3 regions of the Dickeya aquatica genome follow, and region 3 is predicted to be linked to each of the others. Evidence: riboswitches for the same ligand, from Rfam matches in the RefSeq annotation. Region 3 holds a riboswitch; each other region holds the start of a gene.
What was found. Region 3 has a riboswitch for thiamine pyrophosphate ahead of thiC (phosphomethylpyrimidine synthase ThiC). Riboswitches for the same ligand answer to the same signal wherever they lie in the genome.
Positions count from the first base shown of each region.

Region 1 (6,165 bases), 800 kb from region 3:
CCCGACACCCCGAGAGCCCCCGGCGGTTCCTCATACAAGGCCTACTTTTTGTAAGCTGACTACTGATTTTTACTGCCGTTGGCGCTAGAATCGGCCGCCTTTAACTGCTCCCTGACGGGAGCAGCCTGACCTGTGATCAGACTCGAGAGAAATCATGTTCAAACCAGAATTACTGTCTCCGGCCGGTACGCTGAAAAATATGCGTTACGCCTTTGCTTACGGCGCAGATGCGATTTACGCCGGCCAGCCCCGTTACAGCCTGCGGGTGCGTAACAATGAATTCAACCACCAGACGCTGGCGCAAGCCATCAGCGAGGCGCATGCGCTGGGGAAAAAGTTCTATGTGGTGGTGAATATTGCCCCTCATAACGCCAAGCTGAAAACGTTCTTGCGTGACTTGCAGCCCGTTATCGACATGCAGCCGGATGCGCTCATCATGTCTGACCCAGGGCTCATCATGCTGGTGCGGGAAAACTTTCCACAGATGCCGGTTCACCTGTCAGTACAGGCCAATGCGGTAAACTGGGCGACGGTGAAATTCTGGCAGCAGATGGGGTTGAGCCGGGTCATCCTCTCACGCGAGCTGTCGCTTGAGGAAATTGAGGAAATCCGCACTCAGGTGCCGGAAATGGAGCTGGAGATTTTCGTGCACGGGGCATTGTGTATGGCCTACTCCGGGCGCTGCCTGCTCTCTGGTTATATCAACAAGCGCGACCCAAACCAGGGCACCTGCACCAACGCCTGCCGCTGGGAGTATAACGTGCAGGAGGGCAAAGAGGATGACACCGGTAACATCGTGCATCTTCATGACCCGATTGCCATCAAAGAGATAGACAGTGCCACCGTTGAACCGACGCTCGGCATCGGCGCACCAACGGATAAAGTGTTCATGCTCGAAGAGAGCCAGCGGCCGGGCGAGTACATGAGTGCTTTTGAAGACGAGCACGGTACCTACATCATGAACTCCCGCGACCTGCGCGCCATTCAGCATGTCGAGCGGTTGACCAAAATGGGCGTCCATTCACTGAAAATTGAAGGCCGCACCAAATCGTTCTACTACTGTGCCCGCACAGCGCAGGTTTATCGTCAGGCCATCGATGATGCCGCCGCGGGCAAACCCTTTGACCCGACCCTGCTGCAAACGCTGGAAGGGCTGGCGCACCGCGGTTACACCGAAGGTTTCTTGCGCCGCCATGTGCATGAAGATTACCAGACTTACGAGTACGGTTATTCTGTCTCCGATCGCCAGCAGTTCGTCGGGGAATTTACCGGCCAGCGCCGCGACGGCTTAGCCGAAGTCGCCGTCAAAAACAAGTTTGCGTGTGGCGACAGCGTGGAGATGATGACACCGGGCGGTAATATCCAGTTTACCGTGACGACCTTGCTCAATAAGAAAGGTCAGCCGGTTGACGTTGCACCAGGAGATGGCCACATCGTTTATTTGCCCGTCCCTGATGACATCGCGCTGGAATACGCCTTGCTGCTGCGTAACTTACCTGGCACCAGCACCCGCAATCCGCACGCTCAGTGAGAAACCCTGTGAAAAAGATGACAGTTTCACCGCTAATGTGACATTTTTTAGAATCTGGTCACATCAATCGCACGGTCAACTGGTTATTATTGCAGCGCTGAGAAAATACAGAACAAAAAAATTAAGCGTAGTGACATCGTCCTACATTAGGAACCACCTCCTTAGGCCAGCTCAATCTCCCTTGAGTTGGCCCTTTTCTTTGTACCAGCCCAAACCCATCGCTACTCCCGTTTCAGGCGCGGGCTGTTTACCAGATATAACGTGACGACCAGGATCAGGATGGCCCCGGAATAGGTGAAAGTGTCAGCCGGGTTTTTATGGTCAACAATAATCAGGCGCACAATCGCCGTAATGCCGATATAGATAAAATAGCGCAGCGGGAAGTGATAGCCCGACAAAAAATACTTCACGATCAGCGCCAAAAACTCAAAATAAAGAAAATAAATCACCAGGCTTTCAATCAGCATATAGGAGGACTCTTTCTCATTGCTGACCAGCAACACCGTCGCCAAATGCCAGGTCTCCTTGCCGAGAAACACCACCAAAATCACCGCCAGCACCAGCAAACCGACATTGAGTATGGTCTGCAACCCCCTGGCGACCATCACCGCGCGTGCCGAACCTGCCATAATTCTTATTCCTCCAAAAACTAAACAGCCGGGCAGCCATATCGCCCAGCCGACAGACAAAACGCCGTAAAACCGGTGAGCTTTTTGGGTACACCGTCGGCAATAACATGATACAGATCACAAATTACTCAGCCCATGTCAGGCTGTCTATGCAATATTCCTCAACCGGCATCGAATTTTCTTATCTCAGACAGTTCTTACCACCAGCGGTGAAAATGGTGTACCGGGCCAATCCCCTGCCCCACCTCCAGCGCATCAGCCTGCTCGAGTGCACCGTGCAAATAGGCTTTCGCCGCAGCGAGTGTCTGTAACCAATTATCATGACGAGGGCGTAATGCCGCCAGCGCAGCAGAGAGCGTACAGCCAGTGCCGTGGGTGTGACGGGTGTTAACACGCACACCGTTGCACCTGACAGGCCCGGCATCAGGTAAGAACAGCCAGTCCGGGCTATCCGGCTGATTAAGGTGCCCGCCTTTCATCAGCACCGCCTGGCAGCCCATTGCCAGCAACGCCTCTCCTTGCTGGCACATCTCATGCTCATTATCGGCAATCTGGCAGCGCAACAGTGCCGCAGCCTCTGGCAGGTTAGGGGTAATAAGCGAAACCTGCGGCAGCAAAAGCTGGCGCAGAGCCGCAACAGCGTCGTCTGTCAGTAGCGGATCGCCACTTTTGGCCAGCATCACGGTATCAAGCACCACATACGGCAACGCATAGCCCTGCAACGCGTGCGCAACCACCTCAACTATCGCGGTGTGCGACAACATACCAATTTTTGCGCTATCGATACGCACATCGCTGAGTACCGAATCCAGTTGGGCCGCCACAAAGGCAGCTTCAATGCGGTACACCGACTGCACGCCGCGTGTATTTTGCGCCACCAGTGCCGTAATAACACTGGTGCCGTAGGCACCGAGTGCCGAAAAGGTTTTCAGGTCAGCCTGAATGCCCGCGCCGCCGCTGGGATCCGTTCCGGCAATAGTCAGTGCATTAATCGGGGTTTTCATCAGCACACCACCGGGGCAACAGTAACAACATCAGCGTGAATGCGGCAGAAAAACACAGGCCGAAGCACCCCGGCAGACAAAGGAAAAAGCGTGGTGAGCACAAAAAAGACAGGTCGAGCGAACATAAACCTCCCAACCGGCGTGAAAGAAGGCGGTAGCCGGTGGGATACCGTGACTTCCCTACGCTGGCATTATCCAGTTCAGGTAATACGGGTATTTCTCAGCCGTTCTGAATAGGAAGCGGCACCCCGAGTCAACGGAGCCATTATTGGAAGCCTTGGTCATAAAGGTCAAGGCTGAAAAATAGAGCGCGGGCGTAAAGGTGATAAGCAACGCGGCTAAACCCTGCCCCCGGACACACCACACAGTTATGCCATCGCTGCCTGACAGCACACCACGGCGACCGTGTAGCCATCGGGATCACACACAAAAGCGGCGTACTCATCAGGATGGCGCGAGGTCTGTACACCGGGTTTCCCCTTATCCTGCCCGCCAGCGGCAAGGGCTGCGCTAAAAAAGGCATCCACTACGGCTTTTGATGAGACACCAAAGACAACCTGCGCCGCAGGCCGCGTACTCACTTCCCCTTGAAATAGCCAAAACTCGACGCCAGAGTCAGCCACCAGACCATAGCCGCCCAACACGGAAAAACTCACGGCAAATTTCATGTCTTTGATCTGCTCATACCCCAGCGGCTTGAGCGCCTGCTGATAAAAGCGCTGACTGCGATATAAATCGGACACCGGGATACTCAATTGCTCCTGCATATTTATTCCCCCTGACTACAGCCTGTGATGGCGCTTCACCGGTGATAACGCCTCACCGATGATAACACTGCTCCCGTGATAACACCTCGCCAGAAGACAAGCTATCTGCCAGGCACATTCACCAGTGAATCATCAACATAGTCAGGTTTGCTGAGGGAAATCCTGATCCAGATCGAAAAAAAACAATTATTTATGCATTAAAAGTGATTTTTTATTAAATCAACCTTGAGTGTCTGGCACGGGATCCAGCGCCAGCATCGCAAAGCTTGCCAGCCTATGCCCGCCGCCATAGTGGCTTCCCACCACATGATTGATACTGGCCGCCAGATGATGCCCGGCACTGGCAATCACCATCACGTCTTTTTATCGCTAACCTACTGAACTAAAATATTATTTCCAATAAAAACATTAGGTTAAAAAATGAATCAACGGTTTTGTCGCAAAGAGGGGAAATAATCCGTTTCAATAGGTTACGTTGCCCCTCAACGAGAGAAACGTTTTGGGTGGAAGGTGAGAGAGAAAACGGGGTGAAATGAGAAAGCACAGCCTGGTGGCCAGACCATGCTGCGCACGGGTTAGTACTGCAAACGATCGACAATCGAACCATTGGCATTACGGTACGTTTTTCTGCCGCTGCTGTCCGAGGTGGAGCTCCCGACTATCTTGCCGTTTCTGTCACGGTAGGTGGTGGTGCCCGTCATGCCTGTTGACGCTGACCCCACTATCCCGCCATTTGGGTTTCGGTATGTTGTTTCACCACTATTACTGGTATTGGCGCTCCCGACGATAGAGCCGTTAGCATTACGGTACGTGGTGTTTCCGCTGGTGTTATCCGTCGAGGCTGACCCAAGCATCCGGCCATTTTTGTCCCGATAGGTCGTATTGCCCATGCTATCGGTGGTCGCATTCATGCCCTGATAACTCATGCTGTCAGCATTCCCCTGCGTTTTGGCATTAGCATACGCCGACACACTCATCAACAGGCACAACAGCGCTATGGCTTTTTTTCGTACTAGCATCAATATCCTCTCACCAGGCTGGCAAATCGATTAAGCAGACACCCTTCCCGCAACACATCACTTGTGCCCACCAGAAAAACGCCTTAGTCATACCCGAGGCGGCCAATAAACGGCAACCGCAATGCCGGAGGGTTTAGGTCTACACCAAGATTAACCCCCAGCACATTCACCTCAATCCCCTCTTCTATGCCAAGATTAAGGCCAAGCATCCCCAACACGGACACCTGCACACCTTTACCCGATGAAGAGAGCCCCACCGGGTTCGTCAGAGCCCGAAAGTCTTTGCCTATCGCATTAGCGGGCAAATCTAGCTTCAGCTCCGGCACTTCACGGCCGATATGCGCCATAAACGTGTTGCTGTTAGGGCCGGGCCAGGCATGGTAAGTGTGAGGCCAGGGGTAGCTTTTCACCGCCTGCTCAATGTTGGGGATCATCGCCTCTGCGGCCTTGCCCCGGTGCGTCACCAGCACATGGGGCTGCGAGCCGAACCAGTAGCCATCAGGCACCGGCGTAGAGTTACGACGAACCACATCCCCTTCACCCCAGCCTATCACTTCATAGCGCTGATACTGGGTTTCCCCGGCTTTCTTGATGATAATCCACGGATGTACCGCCACCAGGCCGCGCCAGCCATAGGTGGCGGCGGTATACACCTGCACAATCGCCGTCTGGCTGTTCGCTACCGGGTCGGGTGCCAGTTTGGCTGAATCACGCCGTGCAGACAAATAATCCTTCCCGCCCATTTGCTCTGCGCTGTGTGCCGCGCGTATCAGGCTTTGACCAAATGAAAAGATCAATACGCCGCTCATCATCAGACCGGCCACCTTGAGGAATTTCATTAATGCGGGTCACTCCATGATTATCGTGAGAAGAGATAATCATCTCTTTGATTTTTATGATGCTATCCCAGCCACAACACCGTGATACGAGCCATAACGCGATGGCTCGTCTCTCAGGCATTAATTGATGACGCCCAGATCTGTTGGGTTAGGGTAGAGAATTGTCCAGCGGACGCTATCATCATTCACGCCGGTTGCCGTTGCGGAAATCTGATATGTCCCGGCATTCATGACAATATAACGTCCATTAGACAGCGCCTGCAATGTGCCGCTGCCATTTCCCGAGTCGTTATAGGCAAATGACTCACTGTTCGTTACCGCATCTGCCGTTGCCAGCACCGTGCCGTCAGCCGCGACTGACAGATATTTTCCGGTT
Region 1 is NZ_LT615367.1:1,112,805-1,118,969, reverse strand. It holds gene trhP (prephenate-dependent tRNA uridine(34) hydroxylase TrhP) at 155-1,531, shown strand; gene psiE (phosphate-starvation-inducible protein PsiE) at 1,753-2,160, opposite strand; gene thiD (bifunctional hydroxymethylpyrimidine kinase/phosphomethylpyrimidine kinase) at 2,358-3,164, opposite strand; TPP riboswitch at 3,325-3,425, opposite strand; gene DAQ1742_RS05125 (VOC family protein) at 3,533-3,931, opposite strand; partial or broken gene DAQ1742_RS05120 (DUF2891 domain-containing protein) at 4,151-4,270, opposite strand; gene DAQ1742_RS05115 (hypothetical protein) at 4,507-4,950, opposite strand; gene DAQ1742_RS05110 (DUF3750 domain-containing protein) at 5,034-5,789, opposite strand; gene DAQ1742_RS05105 (alginate lyase family protein) at 5,910-6,165, opposite strand, start outside.
Region 1: another riboswitch for thiamine pyrophosphate. It lies ahead of thiD (bifunctional hydroxymethylpyrimidine kinase/phosphomethylpyrimidine kinase); the one in region 3 lies ahead of thiC (phosphomethylpyrimidine synthase ThiC).

Region 2 (6,165 bases), 970 kb from region 3:
AACAGGCCGCTGGCTGGTGAACAGCACCATTACTCAGAACTGTGTGGCGGTGAACCGCCACGTTATTTAGCACCACCGGATGTGATATCCGTCAGCGTTAACCGATGACGTGTCGTTATAACCAGTGGCGATACGTCTTCTCATCCATCTGTGCGATGTGCCATTGCGTGGCCTGTAGCAATATGGCCATCCGCTCGGCCTCACTCAACCGCGCCAGGCCACAACCGATGCCGCGACACAGCCAGTAGCGATAGAAATACAATAATCGGTTCATATTGCCCCCCTCAGATAACTCCCCTTCGCTGTCATCAAGTATCCGCGTAATATAGGGAAAAATATATTGATGAGCTTAAGCCGTGGAGTTCCTCTTTTATGCCTTCGCCACCGATGTCTTCGCCCCGTCTGCAACAACAATTCATCCGGCTCTGGCAGTGCCTGCAAGGCCAGGATACCGACACCACGCTGCAACAACTGGCCGGATTGCTGCATTGCTCACGCCGCCACATCCGCTCGTTGCTCGGCGCGATGCAACAGCAAGGCTGGCTGACCTGGCAGGCGCAGGCCGGACGAGGTAAACACTCACGCCTGTGCTTTCTCTACACCGGGTTGACCCTGCAACAACAGCGCGCCGAAGACCTGCTTGAGCAAGACCGCATTGACCAACTGGTGCAGTTGCTGGGTGATAAAGACGCCGTGCGCCAGATGGTGCTGTCCCATCTGGGCCGCCGCGTGCGTCAGGGACGCCACCTGCTGCGCATCCTCTACTACCGGCCGATGCTGAACCTGTTACCCGGCAGTGCGCTGCGCCGCTCGGAAACGCATCTGGCACGCCAGATTTTCAGCGGCCTGACCCAGCTAAATGAGGAAAATGGGGAACTGCTGGCGGATATCGCCCACCATTGGCAGGCGCTGTCGCCGCTGCACTGGCGTTTTTACCTGCGCCCTGCCGTCCGGTTTCATCATGGCAGGGAGCTGACGATGGAGGATGTTATCGCCTCGCTAAACCGGCTAAAGCCACTGGCACTGTTTTCGCACCTGACAGACATCCGCTCGCCGATGCCGTTCGTGCTGGATATCCACCTCAATATGCCAGACCGCTGGCTGCCGTGGTTACTGGGCAGCGTGGCGGCGATGATGCTGCCCAAAGAGTGGCCGACGTTACCCGATTTTATGCGCCAGCCAATTGGCACCGGGCCGTATCAGGTGGTCCGCAACAGCCCCGACCAGCTCAAAATAGACGCCTTTGATGATTACTTCGGCTACCGGGCGCTGATTGACGAGGTGAGCATCTGGGTGCTGCCCGATGCGCCGGTGATCCCCGCCTGCACCGTCACGCTGCAAGGTGATGACACCCTCGATAATGAGCTGGAAAACCGGCTGGAAGAAGGGTGCTATTTCCTGCTGTTTGACCGCCGCTCCCCGGCCATGACTGACACGGATGTGCGCCACTGGTTATCTCAGGTACTCAGCCCGGTGGCGATGTTAAGTCTGGCGCAAAGCCCCTACCAGAGCGATTGGTCGCCCGCCTATGGCCTGCTGCCACGCTGGCATCACAGCCCGCCGCGCAGGGTGCGCGACAAACCCATCGGCCTGACCGAGCTGACCCTCAGCTGTTATCGTGACCACCCGGAATACGCGGTGATAAGCCGGATCATGCAGCAATTGCTGGCCGCGCACGGCGTGAAGCTGACGCTGCGCACGCTGGAGTTCGACGCGTGGTGCCAGGGAGAAGAGGCCGGTGATCTCTGGCTTGGCAGCGCCAATTTTTATCTGCCGCTGGAGTTTTCCGTCTTCGCCATGCTGTGCGAGCTACCGCTTTTGCGCCACTGCCTGGCTGATGGTGAGCTTGATGGGCTCACCCGTCAATGGCATCAGGGCGAGCTGGATCTGGCGCAGTGGTGCCAATCACTGGTGTGCGATGCGGCCATTCACCCGCTGTTCCACCACTGGCTGCGCCTGCAAGGGCAGGCCAACATGCGCGGCCTGCGCATGAACACGCTGGGCTGGTTTGATTTTAAATCCGCCTGGTTTGCACCGGGGGACTAGACGACAGGCGTAAGGAATATCGCCCGCCGCGCGAATCGCGCTTTTCCTGCTGTAACGAACCCTCTACAATAGCGCCGTTCTCAACGGGGTGCGCCTGGGCATTGTGTCATGGGCCGCTGAGAAAATACCCGTCGAACCTGATCCGGTTAATACCGGCGAAGGGATTTGAGATTGCATACTTTGCCTGCTCAAAGACCTTTGCCGCCTTCAACATATTGGAGCGCAAAGTGCTTAAACATTCTCTTACTGCCTTGATGTCCTGCCTGCTGGTGCTCAGTGCCCCGGCGTTCGCCAAATCCACCCTCACGGTCTACACCTACGAGTCATTCTCCTCTGAATGGGGCCCAGGCCCGTCTATCAAGACCGCATTTGAAAAAACCTGTGACTGCGAACTGAAATTCGTGGCGCTGGAAGATGGTGTGGCGCTGCTCAACCGTCTGCGCATGGAAGGTAAAAACACCCCGGCCGACGTGGTACTGGGGCTGGATAACAATCTGGTGCAGGCGGCAGAACAAACCGGGCTGTTTGCCAAACACGGTATCGATACGGGTGCGTTAGCGGTGCCCGGCGGCTGGCAAAACGCCACGTTCCTGCCCTTTGACTACGGTTACTTTGCCTTTGTCTACAACAAAGACAAACTGAAAAACCCGCCTGCCAGCCTCAAAGAGCTGGTAGAAGGGCCGCAGGCGTGGAAAGTGATTTATGAAGATCCGCGCACCAGCACGCCGGGCCTGGGGCTGCTACTGTGGATGCAAAAAGTGTACGGCGATAACGCGCCGGATGCCTGGCAGAAACTGGCGGCGAAAACCGTCACCGTTACCAAAGGCTGGAGCGAGGCCTATGGCCTGTTCCTGAAAGGCGAGGCGGATTTGGTGCTCAGTTACACCACGTCTCCGGCTTACCATGTAATTGCCGAGAAGAAAGAGAACTATGCGGCAGCGAACTTTAGCGAAGGCCACTACCTGCAAGTGGAAGTCGCCGCACCGCTGGCAGGCAGCAAAAACCCGCAACTGGCGGCGCAGTTCCTGCAATTTATGGTCAGCCCGACGGTTCAAAACCTGATCCCGACCACCAACTGGATGTATCCGGCTATCCGTACCGATCTGCCCGCAGGCTATCAAAACTTATCCGTACCGGCCAACGCACTGACCTTTAGCGCTCAGCAGGTCGCAGAACAGCGTGCCGGTTGGGTGCAGGCATGGCAACGCGCCGTCAGCCGTTGATAACATCCCGGCGTTTTCTTGCCGGAGCACTGTGGCCGGGCGTTTTCGCCGCCGGGCTGCTGTGCGCCACCGCGTTGCTGGCATTCGGCGCGCTGTGGTACGAGGCGGGCGATGCCCCCTGGCTCGCCTTATGGCAAGACCACTACCTGTGGCACGTTCTGCGTTTTAGCGTCTGGCAGGCGCTGCTGTCTTCAGCGCTCTCGCTGGGGCCGGCCTTGCTGCTTGCCAGGGCGTTATACCGCCGCCGTTTTCCCGGCCACCGCTGGCTATTGCGCCTGTGCGCCATGACGCTGGTGCTGCCGGTGCTGGTGGCAGTCTTCGGCCTGTTACGGGTCTATGGCCGCGAGGGCTGGCTGGCGCACGCGCTGGCCCTGTTCGGTCTTCCCTATACGTTTTCGCCCTATGGCTTGCCGGGCATTTTACTGGCCCACGTCTTTTTTAATCTGCCGCTGGCAACGCGGCTGTTTTTACAAACGCTGGAAAATATTCCCACCGAACAACGCCAGTTGGCCGCCCAGCTTGGCCTGCGCGGCATGGACTTTTTTCGGCTGGTGGAGTGGCCGTGGCTGCGCCGCCAGTTGCTGCCCGCAGGCGCGCTGATTTTTATGCTCTGTTTTTCAAGCTTTGCCACCGTACTGGCGCTCGGCGGCGGCCCGCAGGCCACCACCCTTGAACTGGCGATTTATCAGGCCCTGAGCTTTGACTATGACCCGGCGCGCGCAGCGCTGCTGGCGCTTTTGCAACTGTGTTGCTGCCTGACGCTGCTGCTCGCAAGCCAGCGCCTCAGCCACTGGCTTGCGCCAGGCACCAGCCAGCGCCTGCACTGGCGTGACCCGCAAGACAGCCGGTGGAGCCGCCTGTGCGACACGCTGATCATTACGCTGGCGCTCGCTCTGCTCTTGCCGCCGCTGCTGGCGGTGCTGGCGGATGGCATTAACCCATCGCTGCGCACCGTCTTCGCCCAGCCCGCACTCTGGCAGGCGCTGGGCACCTCGCTTAGCGTGGCACTGGCCGCCGGGATGGTGAGCGTGTGCCTGACGCTGATGCTGCTGTGGAGCAGCCGGACACTGCGCTTACGCCAGCAACCGCTGGCGGCACAATGGCTGGATCTCAGCGGCATGCTGATTCTGGCGATGCCCGGCATCGTGCTGGCGTGCGGCTTTTTTCTGCTGTTTAACCGCACAGTCGGTCTACCCTCGTCACCTTACGCGCTGGTGGTGCTGACCAACGCCCTGCTGGCCATCCCCTACGCGATGAAAGTGCTCGAAGGCCCGATGTATGACACCGCCGCGCGCTATAACGGGCTGTGCCAGTCACTGGGTTTATGCGGCTGGCAACGGTTGAAGATGGTGGAATTGCGCGCCTTGCGTGCCCCGCTGGCACGCGCGCTCGCCTTTGCCTGTGTGCTGTCGGTAGGGGATTTTGGCATCATCGCGCTGTTTGGCAGCGAGCAGTTTCGCACCCTGCCGTATTATCTCTATCAGCAAATCGGCGCTTATCGCAGTAGCGAAGGAGCCGTCACCGCGCTGATACTGCTGGCGCTGTGTTTTCTGTTGTTTACGCTCATTGAGAAACTGGCAGGCAAGAATGATAACGCTTGATACGCTGACCTACGTCTACCAACACCTGCCGATGCGCTTTGATGTCACCATTGAGCCCGGTGAACGGGTTGCTGTGCTTGGCCCCAGCGGTGCAGGCAAGAGCACGCTACTGGCGCTGATAGCCGGTTTCCTGATGGCGGACAGCGGCGCACTGATACTCAACGGGCAAGACCACCGCGCCAGTGCGCCGTCACAACGCCCGGTGTCGATTTTGTTTCAGGAAAATAACCTGTTCGCCCACCTGACGCTTTGGCAGAATATCGCGCTCGGCTTACACCCCGGCCTGAAGCTGACGGCCACGCAACACGCGACGCTGCATGACATCGCCGGGCGCATGGGGTTAAGCGGTTTGCTGGAGCGCCTGCCTGCGCAGGTGTCCGGCGGTCAGCGCCAGCGGGCCGCACTGGCACGCTGCCTGATTCGCCAGCAACCGATCTTGCTGCTTGACGAACCGTTTTCCGCGCTCGACCCGGCACTGCGCCAGGAGATGCTGGCACTGGTCGAACACATCTGTCAGGAGCGCTCACTGACGCTGCTGATGGTGTCCCACCAACTGGATGATGCGCTGCGCATCGCGCCGCGTAGCCTGTTGGTTGCGCAAGGCCAGATTGGTTACGACGGCCAAACCACCATGCTGTCACACCACCCTGAAGCGGCCAGAATGCTGGGACTGGCATAACGTGCTTGCTGTCTTTGCAAAAAAAACGTGACATTCAGCACGATTTTACCTTTTTATGGTGGTAAAGCCTTGTCGGCTTTTCCACACCCATGCTTATATGGGTGCGCTAATTAACCAAAACGAACAAAGGTTCTCCGTGAAACACACCGCCGCTACTTTCGCACTACTAAACAACACCGCGCTGCTTGACGCGGTCGTCGTCGTGCGCGTGGTGGTCGTGGTCGGCAGCGCGCCGTAACGGGTTCCGAATCAAACCGAGATTCCAAACCCCGCCGGCGCAAGCCGAGCGGGGTTTCTGCTTTCTACCCTCCCCGCTCTCCTGACACCGGCTCTGAAAAAGGACAGGATTATGCGTTATACAGGCGCGGAGCTGATCATCCGCCTGCTGGAACAGCAAGGCATTACTACCGTGACCGGCATTCCCGGCGGTGCGGCGTTACCATTGTACGATGCACTGGGCAAAAGCCAGACCATTCGCCATGTGCTGGCCCGCCATGAACAGGGAGCCGGGTTTATCGCCCAGGGGATGGCACGCGTCAGCGGTAACGCCGCCGTCTGCATGGCCTCCAGCGGGCCGGGAGCCACCAACCTGCTGACCGCCATCGCCGATGCCAAG
Region 2 is NZ_LT615367.1:3,847,230-3,853,394, forward strand. It holds gene sgrT (glucose uptake inhibitor SgrT) at 116-274, opposite strand; gene sgrR (HTH-type transcriptional regulator SgrR) at 388-2,046, shown strand; TPP riboswitch at 2,121-2,228, shown strand; gene thiB (thiamine ABC transporter substrate binding subunit) at 2,301-3,269, shown strand; gene thiP (thiamine/thiamine pyrophosphate ABC transporter permease ThiP) at 3,245-4,870, shown strand; gene thiQ (thiamine ABC transporter ATP-binding protein ThiQ) at 4,857-5,549, shown strand; gene DAQ1742_RS17470 (ilvB operon leader peptide IvbL) at 5,686-5,787, shown strand; gene ilvB (acetolactate synthase large subunit) at 5,899-6,165, shown strand, end outside.
Region 2: another riboswitch for thiamine pyrophosphate. It lies ahead of thiB (thiamine ABC transporter substrate binding subunit); the one in region 3 lies ahead of thiC (phosphomethylpyrimidine synthase ThiC).

Region 3 (6,165 bases):
AGCATCGCTACGGTGCGAATCGAGGCTTCGCTCACCGCAATGGCATGTTCCAGCGTTTCGCCACTCAGGCGAGAGTGCAGCAGTTCACTTAATGCCACACAGGCGTCGATAGCCGGGTAGATACCGTAAATGTCATCGTCTTCAGCCACCGGGATGGCGTCTTCGAGCTTTTCCAGTTGGCTGTCAAAGTTGACTTTGGCGTCTTTGACAACCAGCGTTTCCCATACCAGATCCAGAATACGCCGATAGAGGGAGGCATCCCCAAATTCGGTCTGCTGGCAAAACGCGTGATAATTAGGGTACATACGCTCACAGAGGCAGGCCATAAAGGTGACATGCTGCCAGCTTTCCAGCTTTTCCAGACGTAAATGAATGGGGTTACGTAACATTGCTTATCTCGATTAATAATGGGCGGCAGTGTAACGAAAATTACCCGGCCGCCCTATTCCTGAATTCCTAAAATAGGCACGAATTCCTAAAGTTTCCCGTCGGGCATTATCCTACACCCCGGCCTTCGGTTGCCAGCGCTGAAATGCCGGACGGTTAGAGGCAACCGCATCCGCCCAGCGCGTCGGCTCCGGCAGGCGATAGCCGTTCATGCAACGCATCACCCATTCCAGTGCGCTATCGCTACTGATGCGATGCCCGGTAGCGATGAATAACGGATTGCAACGGGCTTTGCTGCGCCACACCCAGCCTATCTGCTCGTCCTTGTCCAGCAACGGCTGGCGGCTACCTGCGGCGTCAGCCAGCGGTGAAAAACTGCCGCACAACCGTTTTTTTGCCACACCGATTGTCGGCACGTTGACCTGCAAGCCAAAATGGCTGGCCACCCCCAGACGGCGGGGATGAGAAATGCCATGTCCGTCAACGAACAGCAAATCCGGGCGATGTTGCAACAGCGCCCACGCCGCCAACAGCGCCGGACACTCCCGAAATGATAACAGGCCGGGAAGATAAGGCATCAGCGTAGGAATACGCGCAATCTGGTACTCCACCGGTTGCAGCGAGGGGTAACTCAGCACAACCAGGGCCGCGCGGGTAACGGCTCCCGCCTGTTCAAATCCGACATCCGCCCCGGCAATCAGCGTCGGCTGTGCAAACGGCAAATCATCGTGACGTATCACCTGTGCGGCCTTGTCGCGCTGGGCTGCCCGCAGCGCATTGAGATCCATCACGCGTTATCCTGATGATAGGGCGCAGACAACCGGTGCACCGCCTCAACAAACACCCCGGCGTGCTCAGGCGGCACATCCTGATGGATACCATGCCCGAGGTTAAACACATGGCCATTGCCTGCGCCAAAACCGGCCAGAATGCTCGCCACCTCCTGTTCAATACGCGCCGCAGGAGCATAGAGCATGGAAGGGTCCATGTTACCCTGTAAGGCCACCCGGTGGCCCACGCGACGACGGGCATCGGCAATGTCGGTCGTCCAGTCAAGCCCAAGCGCATCACAGCCGGTATCGGCCATCGCTTCCAGCCACTGGCCGCCGCCTTTGGTAAACAGCGTCACTGGCACCCGCCGCCCTTCGTGCTCACGCTGCAAGCCATCGACAATTTTGTGCATGTAATGCAGCGAAAACTCGCGGTAAGCCGCCCCGCTCAATGCACCACCCCAGGTGTCAAAAATCATCACGGCCTGTGCGCCCGCACGAATTTGCGCATTCAGGTAGAGCGTGACGCTATCAGCCAGTTTATCGAGTAACAGATGCAGGGTTTGCGGTTCGGCAAACATCATTTTCTTGATAACGGTGAACGCTTTGCTGCTGCCGCCTTCAACCATATAGGTCGCCAGCGTCCACGGGCTGCCGGAAAAACCGATCAGCGGTACCGCACCGGCCAGATTACGGCGAATGGTACGCACCGCATTCATCACGTAACCCAGTTCCTGCTCCGGGTCCGGCACCGGCAGTTTTTCCACATCGGCCCGACAGGTGACGGGGGAAGTAAAACGCGGGCCTTCTCCGGCTTCAAAGTAAAGTCCCAGGCCCATTGCATCCGGCACCGTGAGAATGTCGGAAAACAGAATGGCGGCATCAAGCGCATAGCGCCGCAGCGGCTGGAGCGTCACTTCACAGGCCAGTTCCGCGTTTTTACACAGAGACATAAAATCCCCGGCCTGTGTGCGCGTTGCCCGATACTCCGGCAGATAACGCCCGGCCTGGCGCATCATCCATACGGGGGTGACATCCACCGGCTGGCGTAATAATGCTCGCAGATAGCGATCATTTTTCAGATCAGTCATGATTTTTTCCTTGATTACGCCTTTCTCAGGCATGATTGCCGCAGGCCCTTGCTCACTGCGCCGTGTCACGGCACAGCACGACGGTGTCCTCAATCAAACGGCGGGCAACCGTACCCGGTGGCGGCAGTTCCGGCAAGCTATCGTAGCGGAACCAGCCCGCCGCACGCAGTTCAGAAGGGTCATGTTTCAGCTCACCGCCGTCATAATCCGCCATAAATGCGGTCATCAGCGAATGGGGAAACGGCCAGGGCTGCGAGCAAACATAGCGCAGGTTCTTGATGCGAATCTGGCTCTCTTCCATCACCTCGCGCATCGCTGCCTGCTCCAGCGTTTCGCCGACTTCAACAAACCCAGCCAGCACCGTATACATATTGCCCTTATGACGCAAATGCTGCGCCAGCAAGATTTTATCGTGATGACGGATGGCAACAATCACGCAAGGCGCAATCTGTGGGTAGTAGCGCTCTTTACACTGCGGACATAAGCAGGCCAGCTCCGTGGTACTGGTAGTCATCGTCTGGCCGCAGTAGCCACAAAAACGGTGTGAGCGATAAAACTCGGCCAGTTGTACCGCGCGCCCCGCCAGTTGAAACAGCCCGGCATCCTGGCTGAGCAATTGGCGCACCGACCCCATCTCCCGCGCCCGATCTTGCAGTACCAGCCACACCGGCTCACCTTGCCACTCGCCAACCTGACACGCCGAACACTGCTGTAATTGCCACTGCGCTGCCGTGCCCTGCGGCAACTCGCCTTGCGGCAGCCATATCTGATGCTGGTGATAGACCACCCACCAGCCCTGCTCATCACCTTTCAGCGTCACGTCCATCTTTTTTTATCACTCCCGCTGGTGACCCGGCTTCACATTTGATCCGGTTTCGCTCTCAATGCGTTTTACTCTCAACCGGTTTTATTATCAAAACAACCGGGCCGACTTGTCGTGTGCCGCCATTATCCGGCGTGGCAAAAACCTTGGCAATGTGCTTGCACACCGGTATCCGGCGGTTTCACCATTGACGCCACCCTGCGACACGCATACAGTGTCACTGTTTTCTATGGCCCCACCCGGGGCAAATCTTGTCGGAGTGCCTAGCGCGCCTTATGGCGAGCAGGCTGAGACCGTTAATTCGGGATCCGCGGAACCTGATCAGGTTAAGACCTGCGAAGGGAACAAGAGTAAGCACATTGCCAGCCCCAGGCGCAACCTCAGGTTGTCGCCGCACCCGCAAGGCGTTACGTCACATTGCGGGTGCCAGCGGGTCGGCATCCAGCCATTACTCCCTGCGAGCTCCAGACAAGCAATTTTTCCTTTAACCAACAGGAATTTGCTATGTCTACAGAACCAACCTCGTCTACAGAAGCGCGTGTTTTCGCACAAACGGCGGCGGCCGGTCGTCGTGAACAACGCGCGGCGGCCCAGCAGTTTATCGACACACTGCGCGGCACAAACTTTCCCAATTCACAGCGTATTTATCTGACCGGATCTCGCCCGGACATTCGCGTACCGATGCGGGAAATCCAGCTAAGCCCGACGCTGACAGGCGGCAGCCGCGACAACCCGCACCATGAGCCCAACGAAGCCGTGCCGGTGTATGACACCGCCGGGCCCTATGGCGACCCGGCCACCGGAATTGATGTCCATCGCGGCCTGCACCGCCTGCGGGCCGGCTGGATTGCCGAACGCGGCGACACCGAAACATTAGCGCAAGCCAGCTCCGGCTTTACCCAGCAACGGCTGGCCGACATCGGCATTGAACATCTGCGTTTTGAACACCTGCCGCAACCGCTGCGCGCCAAAACCGGTTGCCGCGTCACCCAACTGCACTACGCGCGGCGCGGTATTATCACGCCGGAAATGGAGTTTATCGCCATCCGTGAAAATATGGGGCGCGAACGTATTCGCAGCGCCGTGCTGCGCCAGCAGCATCCCGGCCACCACTTTGGCGCTCGCTTGCCAGAGAACATCACGCCAGCGTTCGTGCGCGAGGAAGTGGCGGCCGGCGGCGCGATTATTCCGGCTAACATCAATCACCCGGAATCGGAGCCGATGATTATCGGCCGCAATTTTCTGGTCAAAGTGAACGCCAATATCGGTAACTCTTCGGTCAGTTCCTCGATTGAGGAAGAAGTGGAAAAACTGGTCTGGGCGACACGCTGGGGCGCAGACACGGTGATGGATCTCTCGACCGGGCGTTATATCCACGAAACCCGCGAATGGATCTTGCGCAACAGCCCGGTGCCTATCGGCACGGTGCCGATTTATCAGGCACTGGAAAAGGTCAACGGCATCGCGGAAAACCTGAGCTGGGAACTGTTCCGCGACACCCTGCTGGAGCAGGCCGAACAAGGGGTAGACTACTTCACCATTCACGCCGGTGTGTTGCTGCGTTACGTACCGATGACCGCCAAACGCCTGACCGGCATTGTCTCGCGCGGCGGCTCCATCATGGCGAAATGGTGCCTGTCGCACCATCAGGAGAACTTCCTCTACCAGCATTTCCGTGAAATTTGCGAAATCTGTGCCGCCTATGACGTCGCGCTGTCGCTGGGTGATGGCCTGCGCCCCGGCTCGATTCAGGATGCCAACGACGACGCACAGTTTGCCGAGCTGCACACGCTGGGTGAACTGACCAAAATCGCCTGGGAATACGATGTGCAGGTGATGATAGAAGGCCCCGGCCATGTGCCGATGCAGATGATCCAGCGCAACATGACCGAGGAGCTGGAGCACTGCCACGAAGCGCCGTTTTACACCCTCGGCCCGCTTACCACGGATATCGCGCCCGGTTATGACCATTTCACCTCCGGCATTGGCGCGGCGATGATAGGCTGGTTTGGCTGCGCCATGCTGTGTTATGTCACGCCGAAAGAGCATCTGGGGCTGCCAAACAAAAACGACGTCAAACAAGGGCTTATCACCTACAAGATTGCCGCCCATGCCGCTGATTTAGCCAAAGGCCACCCCGGTGCGCAAATCCGCGATAACGCCATGTCCAAGGCGCGCTTTGAATTCCGCTGGGAAGACCAGTTTAATCTGGCGCTCGACCCGGAAACCGCCCGTGCCTACCACGATGAAACCCTGCCGCAGGAATCCGGCAAGGTGGCGCATTTCTGCTCGATGTGCGGGCCGAAATTCTGCTCCATGAAAATAACGCAGGAAGTGCGCGACTACGCCGCCCGTCAGGAAGCGCAACCGATAGACGCCGGCATGGCAAACATGTCCGCCGAATTCCGCGCCCGCGGTAGCGAGCTGTACCACACCGCTACCAGCCTGCCGCAGGAGGAGCGCTGATGAGCCGCGCGTTTCCCGCCACCGATGCCCGACTGGGGCTTTATCCGGTGGTCGATAGCGTAGCGTGGATTGAACGCCTGCTGGATGCGGGCGTTCGCACTCTCCAGTTGCGTATCAAAGACCAGCCGGCAGAGCAGGCCGAGCCTGACATTATCCGGGCGATTGCCCTTGGCCGCCGGTATCAGGCCCGGCTGTTTATCAATGATTACTGGCAACTGGCCGTCAGGCATCAGGCATACGGCGTACACCTGGGTCAGGAGGATCTTGATACCGCCGATCTGGAGGCGATTCACGCCGCCGGGCTACGTCTGGGCGTATCAACCCATGACGATACTGAGCTGGCGCGTGCTATCGCCATCCAGCCCTCGTACATCGCGCTCGGCCACATCTTTCCCACCCAAACCAAAGCGATGCCATCAGCACCACAAGGGCTGGCTGCGCTGGCGCGGCAGGTACAGCAACTGGCGGGGCGTATTCCCTGCGTCGCTATCGGCGGCATCAGCCTTGCGCGAGTGCCCGAGGTGCTGGCAAGCGGTGTGGGCAGCATCGCCGTGGTCAGCGCCATCACACAGGCCGCGGACTGGCGTGCCGCCACCGCGACATTGCTTCACCTGATTGAAGGCAAGGG
Region 3 is NZ_LT615367.1:311,773-317,937, reverse strand. It holds gene DAQ1742_RS01445 (YjaG family protein) at 1-389, opposite strand, end outside; gene nfi (deoxyribonuclease V) at 501-1,175, opposite strand; gene hemE (uroporphyrinogen decarboxylase) at 1,175-2,248, opposite strand; gene nudC (NAD(+) diphosphatase) at 2,301-3,074, opposite strand; TPP riboswitch at 3,317-3,432, shown strand; gene thiC (phosphomethylpyrimidine synthase ThiC) at 3,576-5,537, shown strand; gene thiE (thiamine phosphate synthase) at 5,537-6,165, shown strand, end outside.